One region of the Neomoorella humiferrea genome, then DNA from elsewhere that is predicted to be linked to it. Evidence: riboswitches for the same ligand, from Rfam matches in the RefSeq annotation. Region 1 holds a riboswitch; each other region holds the start of a gene.
The links. A riboswitch is a leader RNA that binds a small molecule or an ion and turns the genes downstream of it on or off. The one in region 1 is predicted to bind cobalamin.
Positions count from the first base shown of each region.

Region 2: it holds a riboswitch for cobalamin, as region 1 does, so the genes downstream of both, MHFGQ_RS10015 (Uma2 family endonuclease) here and MHFGQ_RS00945 (ECF transporter S component) in region 1, are expected to answer to the same signal.
Region 3: it holds a riboswitch for cobalamin, as region 1 does, so the genes downstream of both, cobU (bifunctional adenosylcobinamide kinase/adenosylcobinamide-phosphate guanylyltransferase) here and MHFGQ_RS00945 (ECF transporter S component) in region 1, are expected to answer to the same signal.
Region 4: it holds a riboswitch for cobalamin, as region 1 does, so the genes downstream of both, cobK (precorrin-6A reductase) here and MHFGQ_RS00945 (ECF transporter S component) in region 1, are expected to answer to the same signal.

Region 1 is NZ_CP136419.1:165,117-172,961, forward strand. Features, by position in the region: gene MHFGQ_RS00935 (ATP-dependent Clp protease ATP-binding subunit) at 1-1,674, shown strand, start outside; gene MHFGQ_RS00940 (AIR synthase related protein) at 1,746-2,534, opposite strand; gene MHFGQ_RS00945 (ECF transporter S component) at 2,531-3,085, opposite strand; cobalamin riboswitch at 3,225-3,424, opposite strand; gene MHFGQ_RS00950 (ammonium transporter) at 3,561-4,958, opposite strand; gene MHFGQ_RS00955 (P-II family nitrogen regulator) at 5,305-5,643, shown strand; gene MHFGQ_RS00960 (BON domain-containing protein) at 5,691-6,212, shown strand; gene MHFGQ_RS00965 (B12-binding domain-containing radical SAM protein) at 6,239-7,845, opposite strand, start outside.
Region 2 is NZ_CP136419.1:1,912,894-1,920,738, reverse strand. Features, by position in the region: gene MHFGQ_RS10055 (FecCD family ABC transporter permease) at 1-274, shown strand, start outside; gene MHFGQ_RS10050 (ABC transporter ATP-binding protein) at 271-1,029, shown strand; gene MHFGQ_RS10045 (DUF5320 domain-containing protein) at 1,146-1,544, shown strand; gene MHFGQ_RS10040 (NifB/NifX family molybdenum-iron cluster-binding protein) at 1,669-2,049, shown strand; gene MHFGQ_RS10035 (NifB/NifX family molybdenum-iron cluster-binding protein) at 2,050-2,412, shown strand; gene MHFGQ_RS10030 (4Fe-4S binding protein) at 2,432-2,602, shown strand; gene MHFGQ_RS10025 (ATP-binding protein) at 2,618-3,484, shown strand; gene MHFGQ_RS10020 (ATP-binding protein) at 3,462-4,382, shown strand; cobalamin riboswitch at 4,490-4,610, shown strand; gene MHFGQ_RS10015 (Uma2 family endonuclease) at 5,040-5,585, shown strand; gene MHFGQ_RS10010 (DUF134 domain-containing protein) at 5,707-6,147, shown strand; gene MHFGQ_RS10005 (polysaccharide deacetylase family protein) at 6,161-7,132, opposite strand; gene MHFGQ_RS10000 (DMT family transporter) at 7,164-7,845, opposite strand, start outside.
Region 3 is NZ_CP136419.1:1,160,447-1,168,291, reverse strand. Features, by position in the region: gene cobI (precorrin-2 C(20)-methyltransferase) at 1-288, opposite strand, end outside; gene cbiT (precorrin-6Y C5,15-methyltransferase (decarboxylating) subunit CbiT) at 301-909, opposite strand; gene cbiE (precorrin-6y C5,15-methyltransferase (decarboxylating) subunit CbiE) at 896-1,543, opposite strand; gene cbiD (cobalt-precorrin-5B (C(1))-methyltransferase CbiD) at 1,536-2,633, opposite strand; gene cobU (bifunctional adenosylcobinamide kinase/adenosylcobinamide-phosphate guanylyltransferase) at 2,676-3,254, opposite strand; cobalamin riboswitch at 3,332-3,506, opposite strand; gene MHFGQ_RS06045 (translation initiation factor 2) at 3,545-3,811, opposite strand; gene MHFGQ_RS06040 (PHP domain-containing protein) at 3,860-4,720, opposite strand; gene MHFGQ_RS06035 (TIGR00282 family metallophosphoesterase) at 4,707-5,492, opposite strand; gene MHFGQ_RS06030 (hypothetical protein) at 5,541-6,068, opposite strand; gene rny (ribonuclease Y) at 6,197-7,720, opposite strand.
Region 4 is NZ_CP136419.1:1,282,698-1,290,542, forward strand. Features, by position in the region: gene MHFGQ_RS06660 (acylphosphatase) at 1-251, shown strand, start outside; gene MHFGQ_RS06665 (glycerol-3-phosphate acyltransferase) at 276-845, opposite strand; gene MHFGQ_RS06670 (hypothetical protein) at 1,102-1,590, shown strand; gene MHFGQ_RS06675 (energy-coupling factor ABC transporter ATP-binding protein) at 1,574-2,428, opposite strand; gene cbiQ (cobalt ECF transporter T component CbiQ) at 2,506-3,273, opposite strand; gene MHFGQ_RS06685 (energy-coupling factor ABC transporter substrate-binding protein) at 3,274-3,561, opposite strand; gene MHFGQ_RS06690 (energy-coupling factor ABC transporter permease) at 3,561-4,343, opposite strand; gene cobK (precorrin-6A reductase) at 4,362-5,135, opposite strand; gene MHFGQ_RS06700 (hypothetical protein) at 5,194-5,355, shown strand; cobalamin riboswitch at 5,474-5,649, opposite strand; gene MHFGQ_RS06705 (5'-deoxyadenosine deaminase) at 5,701-7,026, opposite strand; gene MHFGQ_RS06710 (xanthine dehydrogenase family protein molybdopterin-binding subunit) at 7,023-7,845, opposite strand, start outside.

The DNA of each region.
Region 1 (7,845 bases):
TACCGGGGCGAATTTGAAGAGCGCTTCAAAAGGGTTATGGACGAAGTGCGGGCCGCCGGCAACGTCATCCTCTTTATTGACGAGCTGCATACCTTGATCGGCGCCGGTGCCGCCGAAGGGGCGATTGACGCCGCGAATATTTTAAAACCCGCCCTGGCCCGGGGCGAGCTGCAGACCATCGGCGCCACGACCATTGACGAGTACCGCAAGCACATTGAGAAGGACGCCGCCCTGGAACGACGCTTCCAGGCGGTGATGGTCGGCGAGCCCACGGTTGAAGAAACCATTGCCATTTTGAAGGGCCTGCGGGATCGTTATGAAGCCCATCACCGGGTGAAGATTTCCGACGAGGCCCTGGAGGCGGCGGCGCGGCTTTCCGACCGCTATATCACCGACCGCTACCTGCCGGACAAGGCCATCGATTTGGTAGACGAGGCCGCTTCCCGGGTGCGTCTTAAGGTCTATACGGCGCCGGACGACGTCAAAAAACTGGAAGCGCGCCTGGAAGAACTCGAGAAGGAAAAGGCGGCGGCCGTTCACGCCCAGGAATTTGAAAAGGCGGCGGCCTTGCGGGATGAAGAAAAGAAGATTAAGGAAGAATTAGAGGCCAAAAAAGGCGAGTGGCAGAAGGAAAAAGGGCTAGAAAAATCCGTGGTGACGGCGGAGGACATCGCCCAAATCGTTTCCAGCTGGACGGGCATCCCCGTCACCCAGCTGGCCCAGGAGGAGAGCGAGCGGCTCCTTCGTCTAGAAGAAATCCTGCACCAGCGGGTTATCGGCCAGGATGAGGCCGTCCGCGCTGTGGCCCGGGCCGTGCGCCGTGCCCGGGCGGGGCTTAAAGACCCCAAGCGGCCCATCGGTTCCTTCATCTTCCTGGGACCAACGGGTGTGGGTAAGACCGAGCTGGCCCGCGCCCTGGCCGAGGCCCTCTTTGGGGACGAAGACGCCATGATCCGCTTCGACATGTCGGAGTACATGGAGAAGCACACCGTATCGCGGCTTGTCGGCGCCCCGCCCGGCTACGTCGGTTATGAAGAGAGCGGTCAGTTGACGGAGGCCGTCCGACGCCGGCCCTACAGCGTCGTGCTCTTTGACGAGATTGAAAAGGCCCACCCGGACATCTTTAACGTGCTGCTCCAGGTGCTGGACGACGGCAGGCTTACGGACGCCAAGGGTCGCACCGTGGATTTCCGCAACACGGTAATTATCATGACCTCCAACATCGGCGCCGGGACCATCAAGAGGGAAAGCCTGGGCTTTAAGGCTTCCACCAGCGAAGTGGCCGCCGAGTCTTATGAAAAAATGAAAAAGCACATCATGGAAGAACTGCGGCGGACCTTCCGGCCCGAGTTCTTAAACCGCATCGACGAAATAATCGTCTTCCACGCCCTTTCCAAGGAAGATATCAGGAAGATCGTCGATTTGATGCTGGCCGACCTCAACCGGCGCCTGGAAGACAACAAGCTGACGGTGGAAGTGACCGACGAAGCCAAGGAAATCCTTATTAAAGAAGGCTTCGATGAAGCCTTTGGCGCCCGGCCCCTGCGCCGTGCCATTCAAACCCTCATCGAGGATCAGCTCTCCGACGAGATGCTGGCCGGGAAAATTGCTCCCGGCGACAAAGTCCGGGCCGTCGCCCGGGACGGCAAAATTGTCCTGGAGAAAGCGGCTTAATCCGGGGCAGGGTAGACCCTTACAAGCACTCGCGCGCAGCGGGTGCTTTCTCTTTTGCTGTAACGGGCAATTTATTTATTTCCACCGCCAGGGGACTGTTTTTCCAGGGTCCCCAGGAGGCAGAAGGGTTTTCCCGCCCGGAGCCCTGCAGCCTCTAGGGCGGGCCGCTCGCCGGCGGCGAGGATGCAGGTGGCGGGGCCGGCCGATTTGTGCAAGTCCAGCTCCGATAAGCCCGGCCGCCAGTTGATCTGCAGCCTGTATAAAGCGGCCAGATCCCGGGCCTCGGCCAGGATGCCCCTGGAACCGGCGGGAACGATTTCCCGGATGCCCGGCTGGTCGAGGAGCAAGCGCACGGTTTGCAGGTCTGCGATTTCCGGATCGTCGAGGAAGACCTCGGTTCCGACCTTGGGCCGCCCGAAAAGGGCCAGGGCGTCGCCGGCGGCCAGGCGCCCTATTAGCAGCTCTGCGGTAGTCGCCAGGCCGATGACGGTGATCCCTATCCCCGACTGGATAGTGGGGACGTTTTTTTCACTGCTGCCGGTGAGGGCCTTCTCCGGGTCGATACCCAGCGAGCGGACCTCGTCGGCCACCCCCTCCCGGATGGCCGCGCCTGCAGGTTCCGGTTCCACGCAGAGGGTGTTGACGATGCAGACCGGCCAGGCGCCTACCGCCAGGACTTCCATCAAGGCTACCCTGGCGGTGAAGCGGCCCAGGACGTATCCCGGCACTCGCACCACGTCGGCTTCCTTGGGGCCGATGGCGCCGGCGGAATCGCAGGCGATCACCAGGGATCTTTGCGCCTCCAGGTCCAGGATGGTCAAATCCCGGTAGCGGCGGGGGAAAAGGGCGGGCGGGGTCATTTACCTTCACCTTTCCCCCGGCCGGCGGCATAGCTGGTGGGAAATACCCGGCGCAGGCTGGTGAAGGCTGTCGCGGCCAGGACGATGTTCAGGGCGGAAGCGATCAATAAGGGCACCACCATGGCCAGGAAGAATGCTTTGCCGAACCCCGGCAGGGGGATAAACAGCGCCGGGAGTAACAGGCCGTTGAGGGCTATTCCCGCTGCGATCCCCAGCCAGGGGGAAAAGGGGTAGAAGAGGGCAAAAAGGGCGACGACGGCGGCCATGCCGGCGGCGATTACCAGGTGGAGGGGCAGGGTGAGGGGGAACCCGGCGGTAAAGGCGGTGAGCAGGTGCCCCAGGGAAGCTATGAGAGCCCCGTCGGCGGGACCCAGGATGAGGGCTCCGAGAAAGCCGGGAAAAGAATCGAAGGCCGGGGTGCCGGTGATGCTGGGTATTTTTAGATTGGCGCCCACAGTTGACAGGGCGATGAGCATGGCCAGGGTCGCCAGGCGTCTGGCCGTCCAGCGGCTTGCCTTAACGGCCGGGGAGGAAAGTTCCGGTTTTGCCATGTTTGCTTCTCCTTTCTAAAGAAGACTTTGTCAGGGGCGAAAAGGGGCCGGGCCACCCGTAACAAAAAAGTCCCCAGCCGTCTTCGGCTGGGGACTTTGCCATCATCCCCGGTTGCTTCTCCCCTTTCCTGGCGAAGGTGAGAGGTCGTATGGACAGGCAGGTCTCCTGGCTCGCGCTTCCTCGTTTGGCGATGCCTTCCCGGGAACTATCCCAGTGGCGTTATATCGCCAACTCCACGCTCACAGTGGCGGGACCGCGCCGGATCGCCGCCTGAAAAGGCGGTTACCGGACTTCCCTATTCTCCCCCTCCCGGGGGCACCTGTCCATTTTTTCATATATGGTTGTCAATTATTAATATAATCTACCACCGTGCTTTTGGCAAGACCTGTTTCCGAAAGTAAACCCGGGAAAGACTTCCCGGGGGAGGTAGCCGCACTGTGTTCGATTACCGGGCCGCGACGCTATGTTGTCCGTTTATTCCTGACGGAAAAGGCCGGCTCCGGCCGGGTTACCCTGACTCGCCATCCAATTTACCGCCAGCTCTCCCGGGGCGGTAACCCTTTTACCTTGTGCCACATCCAGGGCTGCCAGGCCGGTGTCGGGATAGGCGCTTTCGCCGTGCTGGGATAGATCCAGGCCGGCTTCCTCTTCCTCGGCTGTGACCCGTAAAGGTGTCAGCAGGGAGACGACCTTGAGAATGCCGTAGGTCACTGCGGCGGTAAAGATCCAGGCCGCCGCTACGCCTACCACCTGTACCCCCAGCAAATGGGCGTTGCCGTATAGCAGGCCGTCGGCCCCGGCGGGGTTCACGGCTTTGGTGGCAAAGATGCCGGTGGCAACGGCCCCCCAGGTGCCGCCGACGCCGTGGCAGCCAAAGGCGTCCAGGGAATCGTCGTAGCCCAGTTTGACCTTGGCCACGGCCACTGACAGGCAACAAAGGGCGCCGCCGATAGCACCTATTACCAGGGCCGCCGGGGGAGTGACGAAACCGGCCGCCGGGGTGATGGAGACCAGGCCTGCTACCGCGCCACTGGCCGCTCCCAGGGCGGTGGGTTTGCCGTGGAGCAGCCACTCTACCGCCAGCCAGCCCAGGATGGCGGCCCCGGCAGCCGTATTGGTCGTGACAAAGGCGTTACCGGCCAGACCGTTGGCCCCCAGGGCGCTGCCGGCATTAAAACCGAACCAGCCGAACCATAACAGCGCGGCGCCCAGAACAGTCATGGGGAGGTTGTGGGGCGGCAGGGGGATCCGGCCGTAATCCCGCCGGCGTCCCAGGACCAGGGCGCAGATCAGCCCGGCCACGCCGGCGCTGATATGCACCACTGTGCCGCCGGCAAAGTCCAGGGCGCCGAGTTCCCGCAGCCAGCCCCCCGCGCCCCACACCCAGTGGGCCAGGGGGTCATAGACCAGGGTAGCCCACATTAACGTAAAGAGCAGGAAGGCCGGGAAGCGCATGCGCTCGGCAAAGGCACCGGTTATCAGGGCCGGGGTGATTATTGCGAACATGAGCTGGAACATGGCAAATACCTGGTGGGGGATGGTGGCGGCGTAAAGGGGATTGGGTTCCAGGCCGACGCCCCGGAACCCCGCCCAGTCCAGCCCCCCCAGCAGGTGGAGGTGGTCGGGACCGAAGGCCAGGGAATAGCCCCACAGGACCCACTGGACGGAAATAAGGGCCATGGCGGCCAGGCACTGCATGATGACACCCAAGACGTTTTTCTGGCGGACCATACCGCCGTAAAAGAAGGCCAGGCCAGGGGTCATCAACATGACCAGGGCGCTGGCTACTAAGAGAAAAGCGGTATCGCCGGTATCAACCGCGTTCCCGGCTGCCGCCAGCGCCGGCCGGGCCAGGACGGTCTCGGCGGCCAGGAATAATAATAGTAAAAGTGCTGTTACTACAGGCCGGAGCAGGATGTTTGACCTGCCCCTTACGTTGCTGACATTCCTTTGCTTCAATACCATTGCCCTCCTTCATTCTGAAATAAAGAAGGCACAGGAGACAGGTTATCTCCTGTGCCTTCTTTGGCGACACACTGGTTACACCCTTGTAACCACGAAGCAAATTTATAATTTATTTTACCTCAAGCTCCATGCCGCGTCAAGCTAAAAACTTTTGACGGCTCCTGCTGGTACAGGCTAAAATAGACTTAACTGGTCACCGCGGCAGCAGAGAGGCGGTTAAATTATGGCTTTAAATGGAACGGGGGTTGAGCTTGTGTATAAAATCGAGGCCATTATCCGGCCGGAAAAATTCGAGGCCGTCAAGGAAGCCCTGGGTCGCTACGGCATCCATGGTATGACCGTAACCCACACCCTAGGCTGCGGCCAGCAGAAGGGCAAAACCGAGGTCTACCGGGGCACGGCTTATACCATCGACCTCTTGCCCAAGGTCAAGGTGGAGATCGTCCTGGAAGATAGATACGTTGACGATGTGGTGGCTATTATCGCCCGCGAGGCCCGTACCGGCAACATCGGCGACGGCAAAATTTTTATCTGCCCCGTTGCAGATGCGATGAGAATCCGCACCGGTGAGCGGGGTGCGGAAGCGCTCTAAATGGCGGCTTCTACCCATGAACTTGCTGTTGCCGGGGTATACTAGATGTGACTGACAGCAAGGGAGTGGGCATGATGGACGATGTTTCTTTACGGGAAAAGGTGCGGCAGATTTTGCGCGAGGACAAGGACCTGCGCGGTTACGGCCTCAACGCCGACGTGGTGGCGGGGGAGGTCCAGCTCCAGGGAATCGTCGATACTCTGAAGGAGAAAGAGCGGGCCGAAAGGCTGGTGCGGCAGGTTCCGGGAGTAAAAGGCGTGGCCAATGCCGTGGCCATCAGTACCGACGGCGCTATCCGGGGTGAAGACGTGACCATGGAAGTCAATGAGGAGCTGGCCCAGGACCCGCGTGTCGACCTGCGCCATATCGGCGCGGAGAGCGTCGACGGCCACGGCACGGTGGTTTTGAAGGGCCGCACCGACGACCCTGCCGAAGTGGAAGCAGCCCGGGAGGCGATAGCCAAGGCCCGGGGTGTGACCGGTGTGGTGAGCCGGGTGAAAATTGGGGAAGAAGACATGAGCCTCAAGGATATCTTCCACAGCCAGGTGAACAACGACGGGGAGGCGTGAGAACGGCCGCAGGAAGGAAAACTTTGCTATGGGCTCTTAAAGGGCGCCTGTAAATAATAGACCTCTGCTTTAAAATTCCCGGGGCCGTAGTAAAAAAACACCAGGGTCGCTGCATCGGCTTCCGGTCTCTCCGGGTGGCAGGGGAAGAACTCAATAAAGCCGTGACGGCGGATGTTGGCCGGTGCTTCTTGCTTAAGCCCCGGCATATATTTTTCTCTGAACGCGGGGTCGGCTATCCGGGCCAGAATGTCGGAACGCTCTAACTCGCTCAAGGTCGAGGGCGGCATCCAGCCCGGGAAGTTCCGGCTGCGGTCGCGGCAGAGGAAGTCGAATTTTAACAGCTGGTAGAAGCGCTCCAGCCCGAAAGGAGCAAGGGGGCGGAAACGTCCTCCCGGCCTTTCCCTGCCGGCCGGGGGCGGTGACACTAAGGAGGGGGCCGCCTGGCCGCCTGTTTCACTCATGGCGATCTTTTCAGCCGCAGCAGGGATGGACGGACAGCCGCTGTTTCCAAGGCTTGCGGCAAAGGCGGCCAGATGGTTAAAGAGGTCGCGCTGGCTGTGACCGCGGCGAAACAGCTCCTGTTCCTCCCACCAGGCGGCCAGGGCTTCGTAACATTTAAAGTGGCTACCGCCGAAGGCCTGCTGCACCAGGTAACCGAGGGCGTGGTCGGCCAGGTGGCTGTTGCCGTAAAGCTGAAGCATGTTTTCCATGCTGTGGAGGCGCAGCATTTCCTCGTAAGAGATGGCGCTGCTGGCCAGGACCTCGTAAGGGGGCCGTTCCAGGAATAGGTAGCCGAAGTCTTTCGCCCGGGCGCGCAAAGGGGTACCCTTAAGTAGCTTTAAAAAACCGAGCTGGATCTCGTGGGGTTTTATAGCGGCCACGGCGTCAAAGCTTTTACCTACACCGGCATATGTTTCGCCTGGCAGGCCGGCGATGAGGTCAAGGTGCAGGCGGATGTTACCCATTTCCCGCAGGCGGCGGACGTTGGCTGAAAGGCGCTCCCAGTCCTGGCGGCGGTTGCAGCGGTCGTTTACCTCAGGGTTAATGGTCTGAACCCCGATTTCGAACTGGAAGAGCCCCGCCGGCACCCGGCGGAGGAAGGATAGCATATCCTCGTCCAGGCGGTCGGCGGCGATTTCAAAGTAAAAACGGGCGCGGGGCTTGAGGGAGACGAGGAATTCCCAGATGGCCAGGGCCCTTTTTTTATGGGCGTTAAAGGTGCGGTCCACAAATTTGATTTCTCGCACACCTGCCGCCAGCAGTTTCCGCAGGTCGTCTTTTACGCGCTCCAGGGAAAAATAACGCAGTCCCGTTGTGGTGGAAGAGAGGCAAAAGCCGCAGGCAAAGGGGCAGCCGCGGGAGGTTTCGTAATAGACGGTGCGCTGGCTTAAGTTCCCGGCGCCGGCGGCCAGGTCTTCTGCGTAGGGAAAAGGGATGGCGTCCAGGTCGCCGCCCAGGGCCCAGGTTTCTCCGGCTGCCTGCCCGGCTGATAGAGGCAGGCCTTTTGTTGCATCTCCGGCCGAAGGAGAGGTAAAGGCGGGGGTCGCCATGGGGGTCAGGTCCGGCTGCGGGTTGATGCGGATACGGCCCTTCTGCCGCCAGGCAAGGCCGGGGACGGCGGCCAGCAAACGGG
Region 2 (7,845 bases), 920 kb from region 1:
AGCCTCGTTGATAACGGCCGCCATTGTTTCTTTCCTGGGTATCATTGGGTTTATCGGCCTGGTAGGACCGCACCTGATGCGGCGGTTAATAGGCGGCGATCATCGCTTTTTAATCCCGGCGGCAGGGGTTATGGGAGGGCTTCTGCTTCTGGCCGCTGATACCGTTGGTCGGACCGTTATCGCCCCGGTCGTCCTCCCCGTAGGAGCCATAACCTCCTTTATGGGAGCGCCCATGTTTTTATATCTCCTTGCCAGGGGGGGTAGAAGACGATGATTATTGAGGTAGACGGCGTGGAATTCAGCTATAACGGTCACCCTGTGTTAAGGAATGTTAAGTTTTCCGTGGCCCCGGGAGAGTTTCTGGCCGTTTTGGGTAACAACGGCGCCGGGAAGTCCACCCTCATCAAATGCCTGAATAAAATTTTGCAACCCCGGCGGGGAACGGTTTTAATCGATAAAGAAAACGTTCTGCAACTCCACCGACAGGAAGTGGCGCGGAAAATCGGTTATGTTCCCCAGAGGAGCGAAGGCGGCAGGGTCACCGTTTTTGATGCCGTCCTTTTAGGCCGGAAACCCCACATTAAGTGGGACGTCTCCGTTGATGACTTAAATATCGTGGAACGGGTTTTAGCGCTTCTGAACCTCAAAGGACTTGCCCTGCGTTATATTGACGAGTTGAGCGGCGGCGAGCTGCAAAAGGTGGTCATTGCCCGCGCCCTGGCCCAGGAACCGCGGGTCCTTCTTCTCGATGAGCCTACCAGTAATTTAGATTTAAGAAACCAGCTGGAGGTCCTGCGGATCGTAAAAAGGGTTGTGCACGAGCAAGACTTGGCGGCGGTGGTAGTGATGCACGATCTTAATTTAGCTTTACGCTTTGCCGATAAGTTTCTTTTTTTAAAAGACTATACGGTTTTTGCCTGCGGCGGGATGGAGATAATGACACCGGAAAATATCGCCGGCGTTTATGGCATACCGGTAACGATAGCCAAGGTGCAAAACATACCGGTAGTCGTACCTGGATTAAATTGAAACCTCGGAGGATCACCTCCGGGGTTTTTAACTATTGAGGCAGTATTTTATTATTGACATTTGGCCATAATAGATTTATACTAATAATGAACATAGGTCCGAAAGGAGGTGTTAAAATGCCACGTGGTGACAGGACCGGCCCATGGGGTCTTGGACCGCGCACCGGCCGCGGTGCCGGTTACTGCAGCGGCTTTCCCGTACCCGGTTTTATGAACCCCGCCTTTGGCTTCGGTCGGGGTCTGGGACGGGGCCGGGGTCTGGGCCTTGGATGGGGTCGCCGCCTGGCCTGGGGTTTTTTCCCATCGTTTTATGGCTATTACCCCGGTGCCTTTTGGGGCGCGTCCTTTCCCGGCGCCGTACCTCCCGGGGGCGCGGCGCCTGATGCGGAATTTTTAAAGCAACAGGCGGCCGTGTTGGAAAGCCAGCTCAAAATGGTCAAAGAGCAGCTGAAGGCCTTACAGCGGGAAGACCGGGGTGGTGATGAAGCGGGCGACGCCTCAGAGGAGGACCTGTAGGTAAACCCTAATTGCGGGGCCGGGTCATATTTTTCTCCCCGGCCTTTTTGTTTTTATTGACATAAGACCAAAATAGCTTTATAATAAAATGGACGAATGACCGCAACAGAAAGGGGCGAAATGAATGAAAGTGGCCGTTACGGCCCAGGGTAAAGATGGAGCGGCAGCGGTAGATCCCCGTTTCGGGCGCTGCCAGTATTTCGTGATTGCCGACTTGGATAAAAACACCATAGAGGTCGTGGCCAACGACAATGTCGGCGCCGGCGGGGGTGCGGGAGTGGCAACGGCCCAGACCCTGGTAAACCGGGGTGTGGAAGTTGTCCTAACCGGAAACGTCGGGCCCAATGCCCTCCGGGTTCTCCAGGGGGCGGGGATTAAGGTTTACTCAACAACGGCGCCTACGGTCCAGGCGGCGCTGGAACAGTGGCAGGCCGGAAAGGCCACCCCTGTATCTCAGCCTAACGTAGGTCCTCATTCTGGTATGGGTCGAGGAGGTAATCGTTAAGTGAAGATCGCCGTAGCAACCGAGGGAACAATGGTTGCCGAGCATTTCGGTCATTGCTCCCAGTACAGCCTTTTTACCGTGAAAGACGGGAAAGTCATCGGCAGGGAAGTTATCGCCAATCCCGGACATCAACCGGGGTTTTTACCCAATTACCTGGCCGATCTAGGGGTCAACTGCGTTATCGTGGGCGGTATCGGCGCCCGCGCCGTCGAATTGTTCGGCGAGCGGGGCATAGAAGTAATTAGCGGCGCTTACGGACCGGTAGAGGCGGCGGTGCATGCCTACCTTGCCGGCAGCCTCAAAAGCAGCGGCGGTACCTGCAGCCATGACCACGGCGGTCATGAGGGCTGCGGTGGCCATTAATAAATGGAGGGAGAAAAAGATGGCGGTCAGGGTTGATGAGGAAAAATGCACCGGTTGCGGCAGCTGCGTGGACGTTTGCCCGGTGGAGGCCATTACCGTGGATGGAGTAGCGGTTGTCAATGCCGATGAATGCCTGGAATGCGGCACCTGTGTTGAAGAATGTCCCAACGGAGCTTTAAGCCTTGATTAAAGCGTGGTGAAGGAAATGATTGTTACGGTGGCCAGCGGCAAGGGGGGGACGGGGAAGACTACCATCGTCACCAACCTGGCCCTGGCCCTGGCCAAAAAAATGCCGGTTCAGGTCCTAGACTGCGATGTGGAAGAACCCAATGCCCACCTTTTCTTAAAGCCTGAATTTCAGGAAGAAAGGGAAGTGACTCTGCCGGTCCCAGAAGTGGATGAAACTAAATGTACCGCCTGCGGCCGGTGCAGTGAAGTGTGCGCTTTTCATGCCTTGGCCGTTGCTGGAGGTAGGGTGCTTGTTTTTCCGGAGATGTGTCACGGCTGCGGCGGCTGTTCTCTAGTCTGCCCGGCCGGGGCGATAAGGGAAAAGCCGTACCGTATCGGTGTGGTGGCCAGGGGGCAGGCCGGGAATATCGATTTTGTCCACGGCAGGATCGATATTGGCATGCCCATGGCACCGCCGGTGATAAGGGCCGTAAAAAAACTTTCCCGAAGGGAAGGCCTTACCTTAATCGACGCTCCGCCGGGCACCTCGTGCCCGGTGGTTGCCGCCGTAAAGGGTAGCGACTTCTGCCTGCTGGTCACCGAGCCCACTCCCTTCGGCCTAAACGATCTCCGCCTTGCCGTGGGGATGGTGCGGGAACTGGGAGTGCCCTGCGCCGTGGTCATCAACCGTTCCACCCTGGGGGATCAGCGGGTGGAGCGTTACTGCCTGCGGGAAGGCATCCCCATTCTGCTAAAAATACCCTTTGATAAGGAATATGCCGCCACTTATGCCCGGGGAAGATGCCTGGTGGAAGATTATCCCCACTGGGTACCGTCCTTTATCGGCCTCTGGCAGGAGGTAGAGAGGCTGGTGTCACAGCGTGCAAGAGCTGCTGGTAATTAGCGGTAAGGGGGGCACGGGAAAAACAACTGTTACCGCTGCCCTGGCCGCCCTGGCGGAAGATAAGGTTCTGGCCGACTGCGATGTCGACGCTGCCGACCTGCATTTGCTTCTGCGGCCAGAGGTGGAAAGTGTAAATGAATTTTACGGATCCAAAAAGGCGGTTATCAACCCGAAATTTTGCAACCTTTGCGGCCGCTGCTTGGAAGCATGCCGTTTTGATGCCGTTTTGCAGGTAGTGTCGGAGAAAGCTGACGGGAAGGCCCGTTCGGACAGAGGGTCTTTCTATATCGATTCTCTGGCATGCGAAGGCTGTGGGGTATGTGCCCTTGTGTGCCCGACGGGAGCCGTGACCATGGAACCCAATCTTGCCGGCTACTGGTATATCTCGGAAACGCCTTACGGCTCCCTGGTCCATGCTCAGCTAGGTCTGGCTGAGGAAAATTCCGGCAAGCTGGTAACAAAGGTGCGTCAGGAAGCGCGGCGGCTGGGGGAGGAAAATAACGCCCGGCTGATTATTACCGACGGCCCGCCGGGCATCGGCTGTCCTGTTATTTCTTCGCTGACTGGCGTTACCCTGGCTCTGGTGGTGACGGAGCCAACGGCGGCTGGCCGGCACGACCTGGAACGGGTGGTAAAGCTTGCCGACCATTTCCACGTGCCGGTATCCGTTTGCATCAATAAGTATGATCTCGCACCGGAAAAAAGCAGGGAAATCGAGGCTTATTGTTATGAAACAGGGCTTAGCGTCGCCGGCAAAATACCCTATGATATCGATGTGGTCAGGGCCCTGGTAAACGGCGTTCCCCTTACGTCCTGCTCCCGGGGGGCGGCGGCCAAGGCGGTACAGGCCATGTGGGATAGCCTTCTGGTCCGGTTGGAAAAAATAGGAAATCAATAACCGGACGGGATTTTTAAATAAAACGGACCTATGCAATTTAAAAACATTGGCCGGGAGGATTCCGGCTTTTTTTGTAGAAGGATTAATTTAAATAACAGCAGGCATCAAGGGAAGCCGGTGTAAAACCGGCGCGGTCGCGCCACTGTAAGGGGGAGTGACCCCACATCAGGCCACTGGGTTTTGCCCTGGGAAGGCGTGGGGAAACGGTGAACCCGAGCCAGGAGACCTGGTGCCTGTCTTAGCAGCTGGTGCTCCCTACGCAGGATGGGGAAACAGCATGAACCCTGTTCTAGTTGGAGCAGGGTTTTATTTTTGAACAGGATAGGTGACCGGCCCCGAGGGGCCGGCTTAAATGCTGCCAACCGGCCCGGCAAGTGATTTCCAATAAGGCAAAACGACTGGAAGTTCACGATGCGCTGGGACTGTTATGGACGGCCTATTCTAACCCACCCGGGGAGTATGTAGGAAGGTGTTGGAAAAGGCCGTTTTGTTTTTAGATGTTATTAGGTATTATAAGCACTGGTGATAAAATTATCTGGTGGTATAGAGAGAACCTGAATAGTACCGGGCCCATCTGACAGGGATATCGGCCAGCTTTTAAGCCGGGTAAACAAATGGTACAATACCACTAAAGGAAATGTCCCGGGAGGGATGAACATGGCCGTTAACGAGGTTAAATTTACTTACGAGGACTATTGCCAGCTACCGGAGGACAAAAGGTATGAGCTCATCGGGGGGAAGCTGTATATGGTGCCGGCACCAAGTGTCATCCACCAGATGGTTTCCGGGAACCTGGAGTTTATTTTACGCCAGCATGTGGAAGAGCAAAAGATAGGGATAATTCTCCACTCACCTATTGATGTTTATTTAACACCGGAAGATGTCGTCCAGCCGGATATCATTTTTATCAGCAACGAAAGACGGGCCATCATCACTGAAGCCAATATCAAAGGCGGGCCGGACCTGGTAATTGAAATTCTCTCCCCTTCTACCGCTGAGCGGGATCAAGTAATCAAGAAAAAGTTATATGCCGCCCACCAGGTGCGGGAGATATGGTTTGTCCACCCTGTGGCCCAGACCATAGAAGTTTGTGCTTTTACTCCCGAAGGGGAGAAAAAAGATCTCTACACCCGGCGGGGAAAGGACCCTTTCGTTTCGACAGTTTTACCCAAGTTGGACTTAGATTTAGACCGGGTTTTTTAAAGTTTAAATATTTTAGCCGGACGGGCGGGTGGCGTTGAGTGTTTTTAGGGACTTCTGGTTGACATAAGTCCAGATTAAAGTTATCATATGAAACAGTTAAAGTTGAAAGCGGGGGAATAATATGCCGAGGCCGCCCAAGTGCCGGCGCGTGGAATTTTTACCCGGAGTTACCTATTTTAAACCGGCTGCCGTGCCTTTACGCCAGCTGGAAGAAGTCGTTTTGGCAGTAGAAGAACTGGAGGCAATACGCCTGAAAGATATAGAAGGGCTGGAGCAGGAAGAATGCGCCGCCAGGATGGGGGTTTCACGGCCGACCTTTTTCCGCATCCTCGGCGCGGCCCGCAGCAAGGTGGCCGACGCCTTAATTAACGGCAAGGCCATACGTATTGAAGGGGGAATATATCACCTGGTCGGCGCCAGGGCGCGCTGTGAAGAGTGCGGCCATGAATGGGAACTGGAAAAGGAACATAATGTTGAAACCTGTCCCCGTTGCGGCAGCAAAGAAGTTTTTGCAGGGCCGAAGCCGGGACATGGACGCTGCCGGCGGCACGGTTGGGAATAAGTTACGGGCGGCATTACTGGCCGCCCGTTTTAAGATCTTCCCCGGCAGTTTTGCGGATTATATTATCAAGCTGGCTTGTCGTCAAATTCGGCGTACCGGCATTGATGCGGGGGAGATATAACGGGTTAGTTTTTCTGGTAATGGCACCGGGACGGGTGGTAAAGATAAACTTAAAACCCGTTTCAGCCGCAACTTTGATTGATAAACTACCGGCGGCTCCAAAGGGCAATGCCAACGCCACGGCCGGATAATGTAGGTTGGCCTCAATTAGTTCCCGTGAATGCTGTAAATCCCTGCGGACCATCTCTTGAAATTCATTTGTATTTTGTCCTTTTAAAGGTCCGTTAAGGATGGGGCCGGTATGACCGTTGGCGAGGAGGGCATAGTCATGTAAATTATATGTATGAGATTGGGTTATAAACCCGGCAGAGGCCATTTCCGCGGCCTGTTGCCAGTTATAATGTTGGAGATTGCCCAGCTTTTGCCCCATATAGCCGACGATGGCGAAGGATAATGCAGGCATGTGCCTGGCCTTTAGTTCAGGTAATGCATATCGGTAGACGCTTTCGTAACCGTCATCGAAGGTAATGAGCACGGCGTTGTTGGGAATAGGTTTTCCGTTGAGGAAAGCCTCCATTTCCTGAAGGCCGACGGCTCTGTATCCTGCAGCCCGGAGCATATCCAGATGGTGCCGGAAGCGTTGGGGAGATATAACCAGCCCGGGAATTTCGTGCTCATCAATATGATGATAAATCAGGGCGACAACCTTGTCGGCAAAAATTTTTTTTCTAGGGTTATCGTTTTCTACCTCCTGAACAGGCGTGACGGCGGCTTCTTTAATTGTTGCAGTTTCGTTTTTAGCTTTTGTATCCGTTGTTTGTGCAAGGCTGTGTTGAGGCAACAGCGGCCTGCGATGAATCAAACTAAATAATAATAAAAAAACAAGAAATACAATCAGGGAGGTAGCGACGATATTCTTCTTCACATAAAAACCTCCTACATTCTTTCTTTATCTTTTACAATGAATTTTCTTCCCTCAACCGACGTCTGAGGGATAGAAATACTCCTCCCAGGGCTAAAATCATGCCCAGGGTGTGATACCACAAAAGTTTTTCGTTAAGGAGCAAGGCCGCTAAAATCACGGTAACGAGTGGGGTTAAGTTATTGAACATGGCTACAGTGCCGCTGCCGAGGCGGTTGACGGCTTCAAAGTTCAATAAAAGTGCTACCCCGGCTATAATGCCGCCCATATAAAAAAGTAACAGCCATTCCCACCAGGTAAGATGCCAGCCGTAACGTATTATTTCCCATAATCCTGGGGGCAGGAGAAAAATAGTTCCGAAAAAAAGGCTCCAGGTACAGGTGGTTATTGCTGGATAGCGATGGGTTTCTTTTTGTACGAGAATATTGGCCAGGGAAACGGCGATGACGTTTATCAAGAGAATAAGATCGCTTTTATGGAATTGTAAAGCCATGACGCGTTTAAGGGAACCTTCGCAAGATACAAGGGTTAAGCCGGCAAAGGCGATAACAACGCCTGCTATTTGAAATATGTTTGGTTTTTCATGCCAGCCGAGGGCGAGGAGAAGCAGGGTCACGGCAGGAGAAGTTGAAATGATGACGGCGGCGCTGATTGCCCGATTGTTCTGCATTGACCAAGCAAAAGTAACATAGGCGATGGTGACGCTTAATAAGCCT
Region 3 (7,845 bases), 1.0 Mb from region 1:
AAAGGCCACGTCCCTACCGGCAACGAGGACGGTCAGCAGTTCAGCCGCCGCTGCATCCCATGCCCTCTCCAGGTAATCCCGGTCCCGGGTCATAGGCATAAAAAGATTCATTATTTCCTGGTCGGGCCTGGTAAAAGGGCGAACCACCTGGAGGGCCAGGCTTTCCTCGCCGCGCTGAGATACGGGTACCGCCAGAACCGGCACCTGTTCTAAAATGGCTTTCGCCTTCAAGGTCAAAAGTTCCGGGTCCCCCGGGCCGACCCCGAGGCCGTATAGGGTTCCACTCACCGCTCCTGCCTCCTATTCCTCATGCCCCAGCTGTATTGTCAGCTGCACGATATATACGGGGTTCAAAGGCCGCCAGATGTGGTAACGGCCGACCATTTCCAAGCGGGCCAGGTTCACGGCCAGGGCTTCCACCTGGTAACCCCTGCTGCGGCCCCAGGACAGGACCGTCCCCAGGGTTTCCACGGTAATGGCGTTGACAACGATAATGCCCCCCGGCCGCAAAACTTGATGGCAGTCTGCCAGAATATCTTCCAGATGCCCGCCGCTGCCACCGATGAACACCCGGTCCGGCGGCGGCAAACCCTTTAAGGCCGCCGGCGCCATACCGGTTATGACCCTGACGTTTTTGAGGCCGAAACGCCGAGCATTCTCCCGGACCAGGGTGCAGGCTTCCGGGTTGCCGTCCACGGCCAGGACTTCTGCCGGCGCCACCAGCCGGGCCGCCTCCACTGCCAGGCTCCCCGTACCCGAACCAATATCGTAAACCGTCATCCCCGGACCCAGCCGGGCTTTGGCCAGGGTCAAGACCCTGATTTCTTCTTTGGTCATTGGGACCCGGCTGCGACTGAAGCAGTTGTCGGGTATACCCGGGGTAGAATAAGGCCAATCAATCAGGTTCACAGCCGGCTATCACCACCCCTGGGCCGAGAAAATCACTGCGGGCCAGCTCGGCCGCCGTCAGCCAGGCCGTTTGCTCTCCGTCGCCGCCCAGTTCGATACCTACCCATACCATCAGGCCTTCGAGGCCGTGGTCGACTAAATATCTTCCTATAACCGGGGGGGTGTTGGCACCGCCGGTAAGAATAGCCAGTCGCACCTGGGCGGACTTCAACCGCGGCAAATAAGGCTCAAGAACCTCCAACGAACGGCCGTGACAGCTTAAAAAAACGACGTCTTCCCATCCGCAGGCCAGACGGGCGAAGGCAAGTTGTATGGAACTGATACCGGGAATAACGTTAATTTTTTCTCCCGGGAACTGTCTTTTTACCCAGGGGAGAAGGCTGAATAGGCCGGGGTCCCCAGAAACAAGTACAGCCGTGGGTCGCCCGCGAATCTTAAGAAGAAAATCGCGCAGTCTTTCTAGATCCCCAGTAATCAGCATTTTTTCGCATTCTAAATCGGCAAAAAGATCGAGGGCCTTTCGGCCGCCGATAAGAACCTCGGCCGCCGCCGCCGCCCTCCGTGCCGCCGGCGTTACATATTCCCCACTACCGGGGCCCACCCCTATTACCGTCAGCCAACTGTCTTTAAACACCTTGACGCAATTCCTCCATCATTTGGCGGGCCGTTGCGTCCGCGCCTATAAGATCACCCTGCAGGCTGAGGAAGGCAGTGCCGACAGCTAATTCCTTTCGGACAAAGGTTAAAGCCCTATGGCTCGCCCTTGCCGCCAAATCATCCCAGAAATCCCGCCCCAAACCTGCGGCAGCGATAATTTCTATGGCTCCTTCGACCGTTGTTGCCTGTAAAATCTTGTCTACATAAGTTGAAGAAGCGCCTTTTACAGCGGCCCAAGCGGCCAGGACTTCTTGGCGTCCGTCTGCCATTCGGCTATGGGTATAAAAAATACCCCCGGCTATTTTAATGAGCTTGCCGGCATGACCCCAAAGAAGCACTCCCCTGACTTTTCGTTCGACACAGGCCTCCAGCATATACCCGATGAAATTGCTCGTAAGAACTACCGCCCCGGGGGGCAGTTGATATTTCTCTTCGGCATAACGCTGCCCCAAACGGCCCGGAGTCAATATGAGGGTATTATAACCGGCGGCCAGGGCGACGTCTATCTGTGGCACAAGGGAGGCACGGTAGGCTTCTACGGACATGGGTTCGACAATACCGGTGGTACCCAGGATGGAAAGCCCGCCTTCGATTCCCAGGCGGGGATTGAGGGTACGCCGCGCCAGTTCCTCACCGCCGGGAATACTGATTTCCAGTTCCATCCCCCCTCCAGGGGGAATAAGATCGGCGACTGCCGCGGCGATCATTCGCCGGGGCACGGGGTTAATGGCCGGTTCACCCGGAGGTATGGCTAAACCCGGTAGTGTCACCCTCCCTACCCCGGAACCGCCGCGCAGTATTAAACCTTTCGGACATAGGCGAGCGCAAACGTGGATGGCGACACCATTGGTAACATCGGGATCGTCGCCGGCGTCTTTGATTACCACGGCTTCCGCCCGGTCCGCTTCCCGCCGGACGGTGACCGGTAGGGTCACCGTATCACCCGCCGGCAGGGTTAATGTAACTTCTTGGACCAAGCGCCTTTGGTATAAAGCCATAGCGGCCGCCCTGGCGGCGGCGGCAGCACAGGTGCCGGTGGTATAGCCCCGACGCAACTTTTCAGGCAAAAATAGTTCCTCCCCATTTTTTGCGATATTTTTCGAGAAGTCTTATTCAGATAAAAGGTCTTTTAAGATAAGGGGCAAACCGGCCATCACCAGATATACCCTATCGGCCCGGGAGGCGATTTCCTGGTTGGCCAGACCCAGGAGATCGCGAAAAAGCCTTCCCAGGGGATATGGGGGAACAAGGCCGAGGCCCGTTTCTTCGGTAACGATAATCACCCGCGCCGGAACCTCCCAGGCTGTCACGACGAGTTTCCGTACCAAGTTCATAATATTTTCAATTACGACATCATGGTCTTCCCCTCCGTCTGACGCCCCACCCTGCTGCAAGCCGCCCAAAAGGTTGTTAATCCACATACCCATGCTATCCAAGAGGATGGTGTCGGCGCGTTTACCCTCCCGGGCCATGGCTTCGGTGACGGCCAGGGGGGCTTCCACCGTCAGCCACCCGGGGGGGCGCCGGCGCCGGTGGGCCGCCACCCGGGCCGCCATTTCATCATCCCCTATTACAGCAGTGGCCAGGTAAACCACCCGTCCTCCCCCGGCGGCAGCCAGCTCCTCGGCCAACCGGCTTTTACCGCTTCTAGCTCCTCCGGTGACCATGATCAACGGCCCGCGTTCCATGTAAAACCTCCTAAAAGAAAAACTCCAGCCCCCACGAAGAGCTGGAGTCGTAATCTATACCCATAGGCCCCTTGACGCGAGGGTTTAATGAACAGGCAGGTTTCCTGGCTCCGGCTCCTTGCCCTGCTTCGCCTTCCCGGTACAGATACCAGTGGCTTTGAAGCGGGCTCCCCGGTTACAGTGGCGCGACCGCTCAGGATTTTCACCTGATTCCCTTTTAACCTTTTCGGCACCTGTCCCTTATTAAATTAATAAGTTAACTATAGTATAAACTTTGGCTACCTTTTCCGTCAAGGCCTGGGTAAAGGAAGGCCCTGCAATTTACCGGCCAAAAGGGCCAGCTCTTTATTCTTTTCCCAGAGCAACCGGGCATAACGGCGGTTGCGCACCTTAAGACTTTCCTTTTCCTGAAGCAGACGGTTGATCATTTCCCATTTCTCGTTCTCGCTCTTTTCCACCAGATGCATCAATACCCGGCGACTGATGCGTAGCTGTTCCACCTTGTCCTCCAGCTCTTGAATCCGCCGGTAAAGGGCGCCCGGATCGCCGTCGATCAACGCCCTCACCCCCTAGCTTTAAGGTTTTCTAAAATATATGCCCGGAAATCAAACCTTAGTCGTTCGCTCTTTTATCTTTTTCGCCCGTGCCTGCAGTTCCTCAACTTTTGCCATACTCACACAACAAGCACCCAGATCGCCGTGGCTTTCGTCAACTATGCCATGAAAATCCGATCCGCCGGTAACCACCAAATCAAACCTTGCTGCCAGTTCCAGGTAATGTCTGGTAACACCGGCGCTATGATAGGGGTAATAGACTTCGATACCTTGCAGACCTGCGGCCACAAGGTCGGGAATGAGGGGGTCGGCCTGGCTCAAGCCGGGATGGGCCAGAACAGGAACGCCGCCGGCCTTTAATATCACCTCTACCGCCCGGACAGGCGCGACTTTGGCCCGCGGTACGTAAGCCGGGCGACCCCGCGCCAGGAGAGTCTTAAAGGCAGTTTTGAGGTTGGGGAAATAGCCCCGGCGCACCAGGGCGGCCGCAATGTGGGGCCGTCCCACCGCCTCACCTTGAGCTTCCCGCTGCACCTCGCCCAAGTTAACGTTGTAACCCAGTTCCTGTAACCTTGTTACAATCCTGGCAACGCGCCTGCTGCGCTCCCGCCGCATTGCCTCTAAGAAACCCAGCAGGTTTCCTTCAAGCCAATCGAGGTAATATCCCAGGATATGGATCTCCTTTTCTTCCCATTCGGTACTCAGCTCGACGCCGGGCACCACCGTAATGCCGTAACTATTGCCAGCGGCCAGGGCACCTTCCAGGCCGGTCACCGTATCGTGGTCGGTAACGCCGATGGCCGCCAGCCCCTTTTCCTTGGCAAGCCTTATTAGTTCTTCTGGTGTAAACCGTCCGTCGGAGGCCGTAGTATGGCTATGTAAATCGGCAGCCCGGAAATCAGGATGTACCATAAAGTTGTAACCTCTGAATGGCCTCCGCCCGGCCGGTATCCGGATTGATATCGATTAAAACGGCTTCCAACTGAACGGGGCCGGTGGCAACTTCAAAGCGTACAGGCATTTGGGTGATAAATTTTTTTATGACGATTTCCGTTTTTACTCCCAGGATAGAATCTCTGGGGCCAGTCATACCCACATCGGTAATGTAGGCCGTACCGCCCGGCAGGATACGGGCGTCGGCCGTTTGAATGTGGGTATGGGTGCCGACAACTGCGCTCACCAGGCCATCTAGATACCAACCCATAGCAACCTTTTCCGAAGTTGCTTCGGCATGAAAATCCACCAAGATCATCCTGGTTGTGGCCCTGATTTCCTCCGCCAGAAGACGCGCCAAGCGGAAGGGACATTCCAGGGTAGATAAAAATATCCGTCCTGAGAGATTAATTATACCTACCTGAAGGTCTTCCTTAACCCGTATGATCGTATATCCCCGGCCCGGTGTACCGTCGGGATAATTGGCCGGTCGAAGGATCCGCGCCTCCTCTTCTAAAAGGTTTTCAGCCTCGCGTTTGTCCCATACATGGTTACCCATTGTTAAAACGTGAATACCTCTATTAAATAATTCAGCGGCAACAGGTGGGGTTATGCCGTTGCCGCCGGCGGCGTTTTCCCCGTTAGCCACTACCAAATCGGGCCGGTATTCATGAAGCAGATAAGGTAGAAGTTCCTGTACCGCTTTCCGTCCCGGCCGCCCAACGATGTCGCCGATCATTAAAACCCGCAACAATAAGGCTCCCCTCGAATGACCTTAAAAATATTATGCGATGCGGATTTATTTATTAAACACCATGACCCTTCCTTCTTCCCGAAAGGCGATAAGCCGTCGTTCCGGCACGGTGCCCCGGACGCTTTCCAGCATCCGGTCAATCAGCTCCTCCTGGATCATAAGCTCTTCTTCCATAATATTGTCGTTGTTCTCCGCCACAAGGGTTGAGTTAAAACCTTCCCGTACCAAAGCAATGATGAGGTCAATCTCATCACGGGATAGGGTAGCTACATCACGCTGTACCTCTAGAGAAGTAAGCTGGTCGTAAGGTGTATATTTAAGGTCGATTATCCGTGCTTCTCTATTTTCGAGATAATTATATACCTCAAGGGATTTGCGGAATTTCTCGGCGAATTTTTCCATCTTCTCCCCTGTTATGGGCTCAGAAAGCATAAAGGTAAAACGCAGTAATTGTTCAGCCGGTTCATAGTTAATGGTAGCAACTTCCGGATAACGCACCAGAATAGAAATCAATAACCCAATGGTATCAGACACTTCGCCGCCGTGTTTGTACTGAAGGCCCAAGGTTAACACCTGCCTTGTACTTTCATATATAACACACTACTTCTGCACCTTAAAGCAAATTCCTGCTTGTCTAATCTCCAGCTTGGCAGGAAAATTTAATGGCAGGGATGGTAGTATAAAACCTCCCTGCCCCTTGGCTATTTAGCGTAATCAACGGCACGGGTTTCGCGGATAACGACCACTTTAATCTGACCCGGATATTCCATTTCCTTCTCGATTTTCTTCACTATATCCCTGGCCAGATGGACGGCCATGGCGTCATCTACTTTATCGGGTTTTACTAAAATCCTTACTTCCCTGCCGGCTTGAATGGCATAGGATTTTTCTACGCCGGCAAAGGAATCGGCAATCTCCTCCAGCTTTTCAAGGCGTTTGATATACGCCTCCAACGTTTCCCGCCGCGCACCCGGACGTGCCGCCGAAATGGCATCGGCGGCCTGAACCAGACCGGCCTCAATGCTTCGCGGCTCCACATCCCCATGGTGGGCTTCGATGGCGTGGATTACTTCCGGGGATTCCTTATATTTCTTGGCCAGTTCGACTCCCAACGCCACATGGGGACCTTCTACCTCAAAGTCAACGGCTTTACCAATATCGTGGAGAAGACCAGCCCGCTTGGCCAGCTGAACGTCTACCCCCAGCTCGGCAGCCATGGCACCGGCCAGGAAAGCCACTTCCAGGGAATGTTTGAGGACGTTTTGACCATAACTGGTGCGGTACTTAAGTTTGCCAAGGAGACGCACCAGTTCCGGATGCAGGCCGTGAATGCCCACCTCAAAGGTGGCCTTCTCTCCTTCTTCCCGGATCCTTTGTTCAACCTCTTTCCGGGCTTTTTCCACCATTTCTTCGATGCGTGCCGGATGAATACGACCGTCAATGATTAACTTCTCCAGGGCCAGACGGGCCACCTCGCGCCTGATGGGATCAAAGCTGGAGAGTATTACTGCTTCCGGCGTATCATCAATTATCAGGTCTACGCCCGTAAGCGTTTCCAGGGCACGAATATTACGACCTTCCCGGCCAATTATACGTCCCTTCATTTCGTCGTTGGGGAGATTTACTACTGAAACTGTCGCCTCGGCCACATAGTCGGCTGCACAATGTTGAATGGCATGGGTGATAATTTCCCGGGCTCTCTTTTCCGCCTCTTCCTTGGTTTCTGCTTCAATTTGCTTGATCAACATGGCCGCTTCATGTCGGACTTCCTTTTCAACATTCTGCAGTAATATCGTCCTGGCCTCTTCCGTCGTTAAACCGGAAATGCGCTCCAGCTCGCTGACCTGTTTCCGGCGCAGCTCTTCCAGTTCTTCCCTGAGCTTTTGGTTGGCTTCTTCCTGGCGGTGGAGATTGGCCTCTTTGCGTTCGAGGGCTTCCGTCTTGCGGTCCAGAGCCTCTTCCTTTTGCAGCAGGCGACGCTCGAAACGCTGGAGTTCATTGCGCCTTTCCCGACTTTCCCGCTCCACTTCATTGCGGATACGGTGGGCTTCTTCCTTAGCTTCCAGGACCGCTTCGCGTTTCTTAGCCTCGGCTTCTTTTTGAGCTTCTTCGATAATGGCAGCTGCAGCCTTCTCAGCCGAAGCTATTTTCGCTTCGGCAAGATACTTACGCAAAGCGTAACCCCCGGCTGCCCCTGCCAGGAAAGCTATCAAGGCATACAGTATATACTGGATCGTCCCTCACCTCCCTTCCATAAAATAAAGCCGAGTAGAAACCCGGCTTAAAAATAGGCACACCAACCAAATATCCCCTTTTAAAACAAAACCAGGACTTCTCTGCCTGATATTTA
Region 4 (7,845 bases), 1.1 Mb from region 1:
AAGGACTGGTCCAGGGGGTGGGGTTTCGTTATTTTATCCTGCGGCAGGCGGCGGCTTTGCAGCTTAACGGGTGGGTGCGGAATCGCTTAAATGGCAGCGTTGAGGGTGTAGTTGAAGGACCGGCGGAAAGGGTGAAAGAGTTCCTGGACCACTGCCGGCGGGGTCCTGCTTTGGCCGAAGTCGAGGAAGTCAGGATCCAGTATGAAGAGCCACAGGGCGAAACGACCTTTAGAATTAGAAGTTCCCTTTGAATTAAGCCATAGTGATTGTGGCAGTTAATCAAACTTGCCAATTACCAGGGGGCCATGCCGTAGTAGCATAATTACCGCCAGGCCCAGGCCGAAAATAAAATACCAGCCTGGTCCTTCGCGCAGCCAGAAATAAAAAGGCAGGCCGCTGAAGGTCAGGAGGGTGGCCAGGTCGCTATTGCGGGTGAGGGCGAGCAGCAGGCCCAGGACAATGGCCGCCGGCAGGACTAGCGGCGGATAAATGGCCAGGGTTGTCCCCAGGCTGGTGGCCAGGCCTTTGCCGCCTTGAAATTGCCAGTAGAAGGGCCAGTTGTGCCCGGCCACGGCCGCCAGGGCCATGAGGACGGCCAGCTCTATACCACCCCATTTTCTTCCCATGGCCGCCAGCAGGTAACCCTTCGCCGTATCCCAGAGGAAGGTCGTTATACCTGCCGTCACGCTTAAGTTGCGGAGGACGTTCATGGTACCGGCGTTGCCGCTGCCCACCCGGCGCACATCCACCCGGTGCCAGAGGCGGGCGGCGATATGCCCACCTGCCAAGGACCCGCCCAGGTAGGCCAGCAGGGTGCCTATGGCAGCCTTTATCCAAGGCAACAAAACTGGTTACCCCCCCTGTAGTTAAGCTACATTTTATTTAACTATAATTCCAAAAACGGAGAAGGAGCGGAGATGATCCGGGGATGGTCCGTGTTTCCTACTTAAGTCAGATTTAACCGCGCCGGTTTAATCGTTTTTTGTCATGCCGCCGCAATGTTCGTGTCGCCGGCAGAGGATGAAAATGCCCCCCTACTGACCTCCGGCTGGCAAACAGCATAGGATATATGGAACGGTGCGGTGAAAGGGGGGAATGCAGATGGAAGATCTCAGCCGCTTCTTCACTGTTATTGGCGCGGTCTTTGCGGCGGCCAAAGGTATTACCGACCAGGTCAAGGCCCGCTGGCCCTGGCTGGGGGAGCCGAGGGATGACCCCCAGGCGGAAAAACAGCGGGAGCTATGGGTAATTATATTTAACGCCGTTATCGCCGCCCTCCTGGCCGGCATGGCATCGATTGATGTCTTTGCCCTGCTGGGACTGAATGCCTTTACCGGGTTGAAGGCTGCTTATCCTGGTCTTTATTCATTGATTAATATGGTGGCTGTAGGCCTGATGTCTACCTTTGGCAGTCCCTTCCTCCATGAGATCCTGTCGATCCTGATTGAATTCAAGGAAAATATTCGCTTGCGCAACCAGATGGCCACCTTACAGCTCCTGCCGGCGAAAAAAATCAGAACGCCCAGGGATGAAAATGATGAAAACTGTTTTACGAACCGGGCCGTGGACCAACTCAAATGGCCAGTTTAGACCTGGAACGATAAGGAATGAGGCCCAGGAGCTCTTCTTTATTTTTGGGGACTGGCGCCGTTGCCGGCAGCCAGCCTTTATTTTTCAGGTCTTCGTAGACCTCCAGCAGCCAGGGCCGGGCCAGATCAGCAGTTTCCAGGAGGGTGGCATCGCTAAAGATTTCGGCCGGCGTCCCGGCACCGATTACCTGGCCGCGGGCCAGGACGTAGATATAGTCGGCCCAGGTATAGGCTATGTCTACATCATGGGTGGATAAAATAATCGTCTTTCCCTGGCTGCTGATATCTGCCAGCAAGGCCATGACCTCCCGGGTTGAGCGCGGGTCCAGGTAGGCCGTCGGCTCATCAAAGATGATCAGCCGGGGTTCCATGGCCAGGACGCTGGCAATGGCCACCCGCTTTTTCTGGCCGTAGCTTAAAAAATGCGTCGGCTTATCCTGGAGGTCGGCGATACCCGTTACCGCCATGGCGGCTTCAACCCTTTGCCCTACCTCTTCCCTGCCCAGGCCCAGGTTTAATGGTCCAAAAGAAATTTCCTGGCGGACGCTGGCCGAAAAGAGCATGCTGTCGGGGTCTTGAAAGACGATGCCCACCTGCCGGCGTAAATCTGTTAATGCTTTATGGCTGTAATTAATCCTGACTCCGGCAAAGTAGATACACCCCTCCTGGGGCCTTAAGATGCCGTTAAAATGAAGGAAAAGGGTTGACTTGCCAGCACCATTGGGACCCAGGACGGCAATCTTCTTGCCTTCAGGGATGCTCAAGGTAACATGCTGCAGGGCCCGGGTACCGTCAGGGTAAGTAAAGGAAACCCTCTCTGCTTCTAAAAGGGCGGCCAAAAGGTCCACCTCCGGTAGTCGGCATTGATTGGGGACATAAAAGGTACGTGGAGGAGCCGGTCTGCAGATGGCCGGTATTATGTACGCAGCATTAAAATAACTAAAGCCAGGTCAAAGATGACGGCCAGGCATAAAAAGGGCCAGGAGAAAGGATATACAGCCTCCAGCACGCGCAGCTCTTCATCGTAGCCCCGGGCCGTCAGGGCGGTAAATAATTCCTGGGAGCGGCGGTAAGTCTTGATAAAAAGGTTGGCCGCCAGATGGCCCAGGGAATGATAGGAAGTGCGCAGGGAGGCATAGCCCAGGCGGGAAGCCTGGGCGGTATAAATGTCGTTGACGGTCGCCAGCAGGACAAAAATAAAGCGGTAGGTCAGGCTGATTAAATCCACCAGCAGGGCCGGGAGGCGCAGTTGCCTGAGGACGGTAAGGATATCTACCATGGGAGTTGTTAGGGAAAGGAAATAAAGGCAGGCAGTAGCCCCCAGGGACTTGAGAAAAATTTTCCCGGCCAGGTGCATGCCGGCTGGGGTAACACCCAGGGTCCACTCCAGGAGGGTCACACCCTTAAGACCGGCCTGGGGCTGGTTGGAAATGGTGAGGGCGATCATGGCCACCCCCGCGACTAAAAAAGAAAAGGGCACCAGGATAAGCTGCAGGTAAAAACGGGCCGGGATGCCGGCGACCCCAATGGTAGCCCCGGCCATCAGGGCTATGATGATGGCTGGGATTAAAGGCTGGGGCGCCACCAGGGCGATCAGGAGGGTTACCAGGGCAAAGGCTACTTTTTCGCCCGGGTGGACGTTCTTTAACCGGTTGCTATAGGCATACTGGTCAATGCTGAACATTTACTTCTGCTCCCGCTGTTTCTTTCCTTTGCTGTAACCCAGGAAGTAGCAAACAATACCGCTGCCGATGGCAGCCTGGGCGGCAAAGAGAAAGGTTTCCACTTCCCCACTGGGCGGTTCCCAGACGGGTTTAAACCAGGGATCATAATCAGGCCGGATTTGGCTAATGGCCTCTTCCGCTTGATCATCAGCACCGGCAAACTCCCCGCTGCGGTGCATGAAGAGGGGGGCTGCTGCCAGGAGAATAACGATTAGGAGCAAGAAAAGATTTTTCTGGACGCTGCTCATTATTTACGCACCTCCAGTTTACTACCGCCAGCCGCCAGGGTTTTGTCGTCTAAAATAGACAGTTCCTGCAGTTCGTTTTTATTATAGGCGGTCAGCAAATTAAAAACGACGACCGTTAAGATACCTTCGCTGACAGCCAGGGGTAGCTGGGTCACGGCAAAAATGCCCATAAATTTTAGCATAGACGCCAGTACCCCGCCGGGCTGGGCCGGGAAGGCCAGGGCCAACTGCAGGGAAGTGGTGACATAGGTCATCAGGTCCCCCAGGGTGGCGGCCAGGAAGACGGCCAGGGGAATTGAGCCGTTGAGCCTTCGCACCAGGCGGTAAAAACCGTAGGCTACAAAAGGACCCACCACGGCCATGGAAAAGGTGTTAGCTCCCAGGGTGCTTAAGCCGCCGTGGGCCAGCAAAAGGGCCTGGAAGAGGAGGACGATACCCCCCAGGATACTCATGGCTGCCGGGCCAAAGAGGATGGCCCCCAGACCAACCCCGGTGGGATGGGAACAGCTACCGGTTACTGAAGGGATTTTCAGGGCCGACAGGACAAAGGTATAGGCGCCGGCCAGGCCCAGGAGCATTTTCAGGCCGGGATTGCTTTTTACAGTTTGCTGGATGGACCGCAGGCCCCAAAGCCAGAAGGGCAACACGACGATATACCAGGCAGCGGCCCAGTTAAAAGGGAGAAATCCTTCGGCGATGTGCATGGCGTAGGCCGGCCGGTTGAGAACGGCCATGGTCAACAGGAAAAATATAAATATTATGGATGTACGCCGGAACACCATATGTACCTCCTTCGGATGCTATTTTCGAGGTATTAAGCGTTTTAATAGAAGAATGGCTTCCTCAATCGTGGCAACAGAATACAGATACCGAATGGAAGGTCGCTTAATTAACACCACCGGAATTTTCAGGGCCAAAGCGGCGGCAATTTTAGCTTCCGTACCGCCGGCGGGTCCGGCATCCCGGGTGACGACAACACCGGCCTTATATGCCTTAAACATGACCTTATTCATTTCTTTGGAAAAAGGCCCCTGCATAGCAATAATGTCCCGGGGTGTCAACCCCAGATCTTGGCACTTTTTAATTACCCTGTGTTCAGGCAACACCCTGACCACGATACGTTTATCTTTAAACAGGGGATTGTTAACGAATACTTCGAGGTTGTTGGTGCCTGTAGTTAAAAATATTGTGTCTCCTAGGTCGGCGGCAGCCCGGGCGGCTTCTTCCCAAGTCGTAACCTGGTGAATAAGGCTATCGCGGGGCAATTCCGTTTCCGGGCGTAAAAAACGCAGGTAAGGTATGGAATTTTGCCGGCACCAGGCCTCTAAGGCTAGGGAAAACCTGCCGGGATAAGGAAGGGTGGCGTCTATCACCGCTTCCGGTTGCCGACCGCCTTCCAGGGCGGCTAAATTGCCTTCCGTTAAGGGGACGGTTAAAATAAAAGTCGCCCCATCCTCCCGGGCCAACTGTTCGCCGTAGGTGCTGTCGGTCCAGGTAGCAACCTCATAGCCTTCCTGCCGCAGGCTACGTATTAATTGCCTTCCCTCGCCGGTACTACCCACTACTAAAATCAAAAAGCGGTATCCTCCCCGTAACAATTTAAATCCCCGGCTTTTTGCCGGGGAAGCCGTGGTGCCGCAAAAACAGGCGTGCCTAAAGAAACCACCTCCCCGGGTTCTCACCCTGGTGGATGGAGAACAGGCTTGCCTGTTGGCCGGGCATCATCGGTTGCGGCAAGTTCCCGCCTTCCGCGGCGTTTTGCCCAACCTCTCCCCTGCCGGCGGCGAAATTTAAGCCCGATCTTCTCGAGACCGCGCACCTTTCCCTATGTAATTTTAAACCCTCTGCTCCTACATCAGCAGAGGGTATGCTTGCCGTAAGTCCGGCCAACCACCCCCTATCCATCGTAGGGGTCAAGGTTTCCCCGGCAACCGGTATCCTGACTCGGGATCATAGCTACCGCACCGCCTTCCCAGGTGTCCCCAGTGGCCTGATGGTGTTTCGCTCCTCCTTACAGTGGCGGGACCGTGTCAGCTTTACACTGACTTCCCGGATTTGCCGGAGGCAATATTCAGTTTAGTTTATTTTAGCATAATCCAAAGGTTATGTCTACGGCTTTTTACCGCCCTTTGCGGTATGCTATGCCAGTCCTGCCCTACGGGCGACGCGTTGGACGGCCTCGTTGGCCTTTTTTCTCACTTCGTCGGCAGCAATTGTTTTCAATTGCCTGTTCTCCATGACTATTTTGCCGTCAACCATGGTCAGAGTGACATCCGTACCCCTGGCCTGGTAGACGAGCTGGGTGTAGACGTCGACGCCATCCTGGGGCTGGGTATGGAAACCCTCAAGGGAAACCAGGGCCAGGTCGGCTTTTTTGCCTACTTCCAGGCTGCCGATTTCCTTTTCCATACCTAAAGCCCGGGCCCCGCCCAGAGTGGCCATTTCAAAGACCAGTGGTGCCGGCATGGCAGTGGGCCCGTGAAGGGGTTTCTGGATTAAGGCCGCCAGCCGCATTTCCATAAAGGCGTCCAGGTTGTTGTTGCAGGGTGCGCCGTCGGCGGCCAGGGACACTACCGTTCCCCGGCTCAACAGATCCGGTACCGGGCAGATACCGGAAGCCATCTTTAAGTTAGAAGAAGGACAGTGGACCACTTTCGTCCCGGTACGGGCCAGGATCTCCTTCTCTTCTTCACTGAGCCAGATACAGTGGACCAGGATGAGGTCGGGGCCGGTGAGGCCGATATCGTCCAGGTAAAGGACGTTGCGCCGGCTGTAAAGTTCTTCTACCAGGGCACACTCGCCCCTGTTTTCGGAAGCGTGGGTGTGGATTTTAACTCCGTAGCGGCGGGCGAGATCCCTGACTGTCAATAATAACTCTTCAGTGCAGGAGACTACAAAGCGGGGCGCAAAGGCGTACCGGATGCGGCCGTTATCGTAGCCGTGCCATTTCTCTAGCAGTTCGACGCTTTCTTTAAGGGAAGCCGCCGTTGTTTCTTTAAGGCTTTCCGGGACGTCCTCGCCAAAGTCCATCATTACCTTGCCGGTAAGGGCGCGAATCCCGCTTTTGGCGATAGCTTCAATGGCCGCGTCGGTATGATGGACGGTTTCCATATCGACGATTGTCGTGGTGCCGCTTAAGAAAAGTTCACCGATACCCAGCAGGGCGGAATAATAAAGGGAATCGGCGTCGTGGGCGCCTTCCAGGGGCCAGATCCGCAGGCGCAACCAGTCCAGAAGTTCCATGTCGTCGGCGCGACCGCGGAAAAGGGACTGGCAGAGGTGGATATGGGGCTGGATGAGGCCGGGGATGACCAGGTGACCTGCGGCGTCGATAACCCGGTCGGCAGTGGCCGGAGTATTGCCCATGGCGGCGATGCGATCGCCTTCAATATAGATATCTCCCTGGAAAACTTCCCTCTGGGGATTCATTGTAACTAACGTACCGTTCTTAATTAAGATACTCATTTCTTTCCTCCTTCTTTTTCCCGCAAGGCAGCCAGGATTCTTTCCGGGGTAACCGGCAGCTCCCTAATGCGCACCCCTACGGCATTGTATATGGCGTTGATGATGGCGGGCGCGGTGGGGATGGTGGCGGGCTCACCTACCCCTTTAGCGCCGTAGGGACCGGTAGGTTCATTGCTTTCTATAATCAAGGGCTGGATCTCGGGCATATCCAGGACGGTCGGAATGAGATAAGTGGAAAAAGAATTGTTGACGATGCGGCCCTGTTGCAGGTGCACCTTTTCCATAAGGGCCATGCCCAGTCCCTGGGCGATGCCGCCTTCAATCTGTCCTTCTACCCCGAGGCGATTTACGGCCCGGCCGACGTCATGGGCGGCTATCAGCTTTAAAACCCGTACTTCCCCTGTTTCCGTATCCACTTCTACTTCCGCAATCTGCGTGGCAAAAGCGTAGGGCCAGTAGGGTGCCCCCTGGCCAGTTTCCGGGTCCACGGCCGTGGTGTGGGTGATGAAGGTTCCCTGGCCTACCAGGCGGCAACCGGCCAGGCGCGCCCGGGCGGCGGCCTCGGAATAGGATATCTGTTTCTGGGGATAACCTTTGACGTAAATTATACCTTCCCGGGCCGTCAGGCCGGCAACGGTATTGACCCCTAAGAGGAGGCGGGTATGTTCAAACAGGACCTCCCTGGCCTGGCGGCAGGCCATTTTAACGGCGTTGCCCGAGGCATAGGTCTGACGGGTAGCAGCCGTCGTGCCGGCGTCGGGAGTGGTATCGGTATCGGCGGTAATCACCGTTACCCATTCATAGGGTATTCCCAGTTCC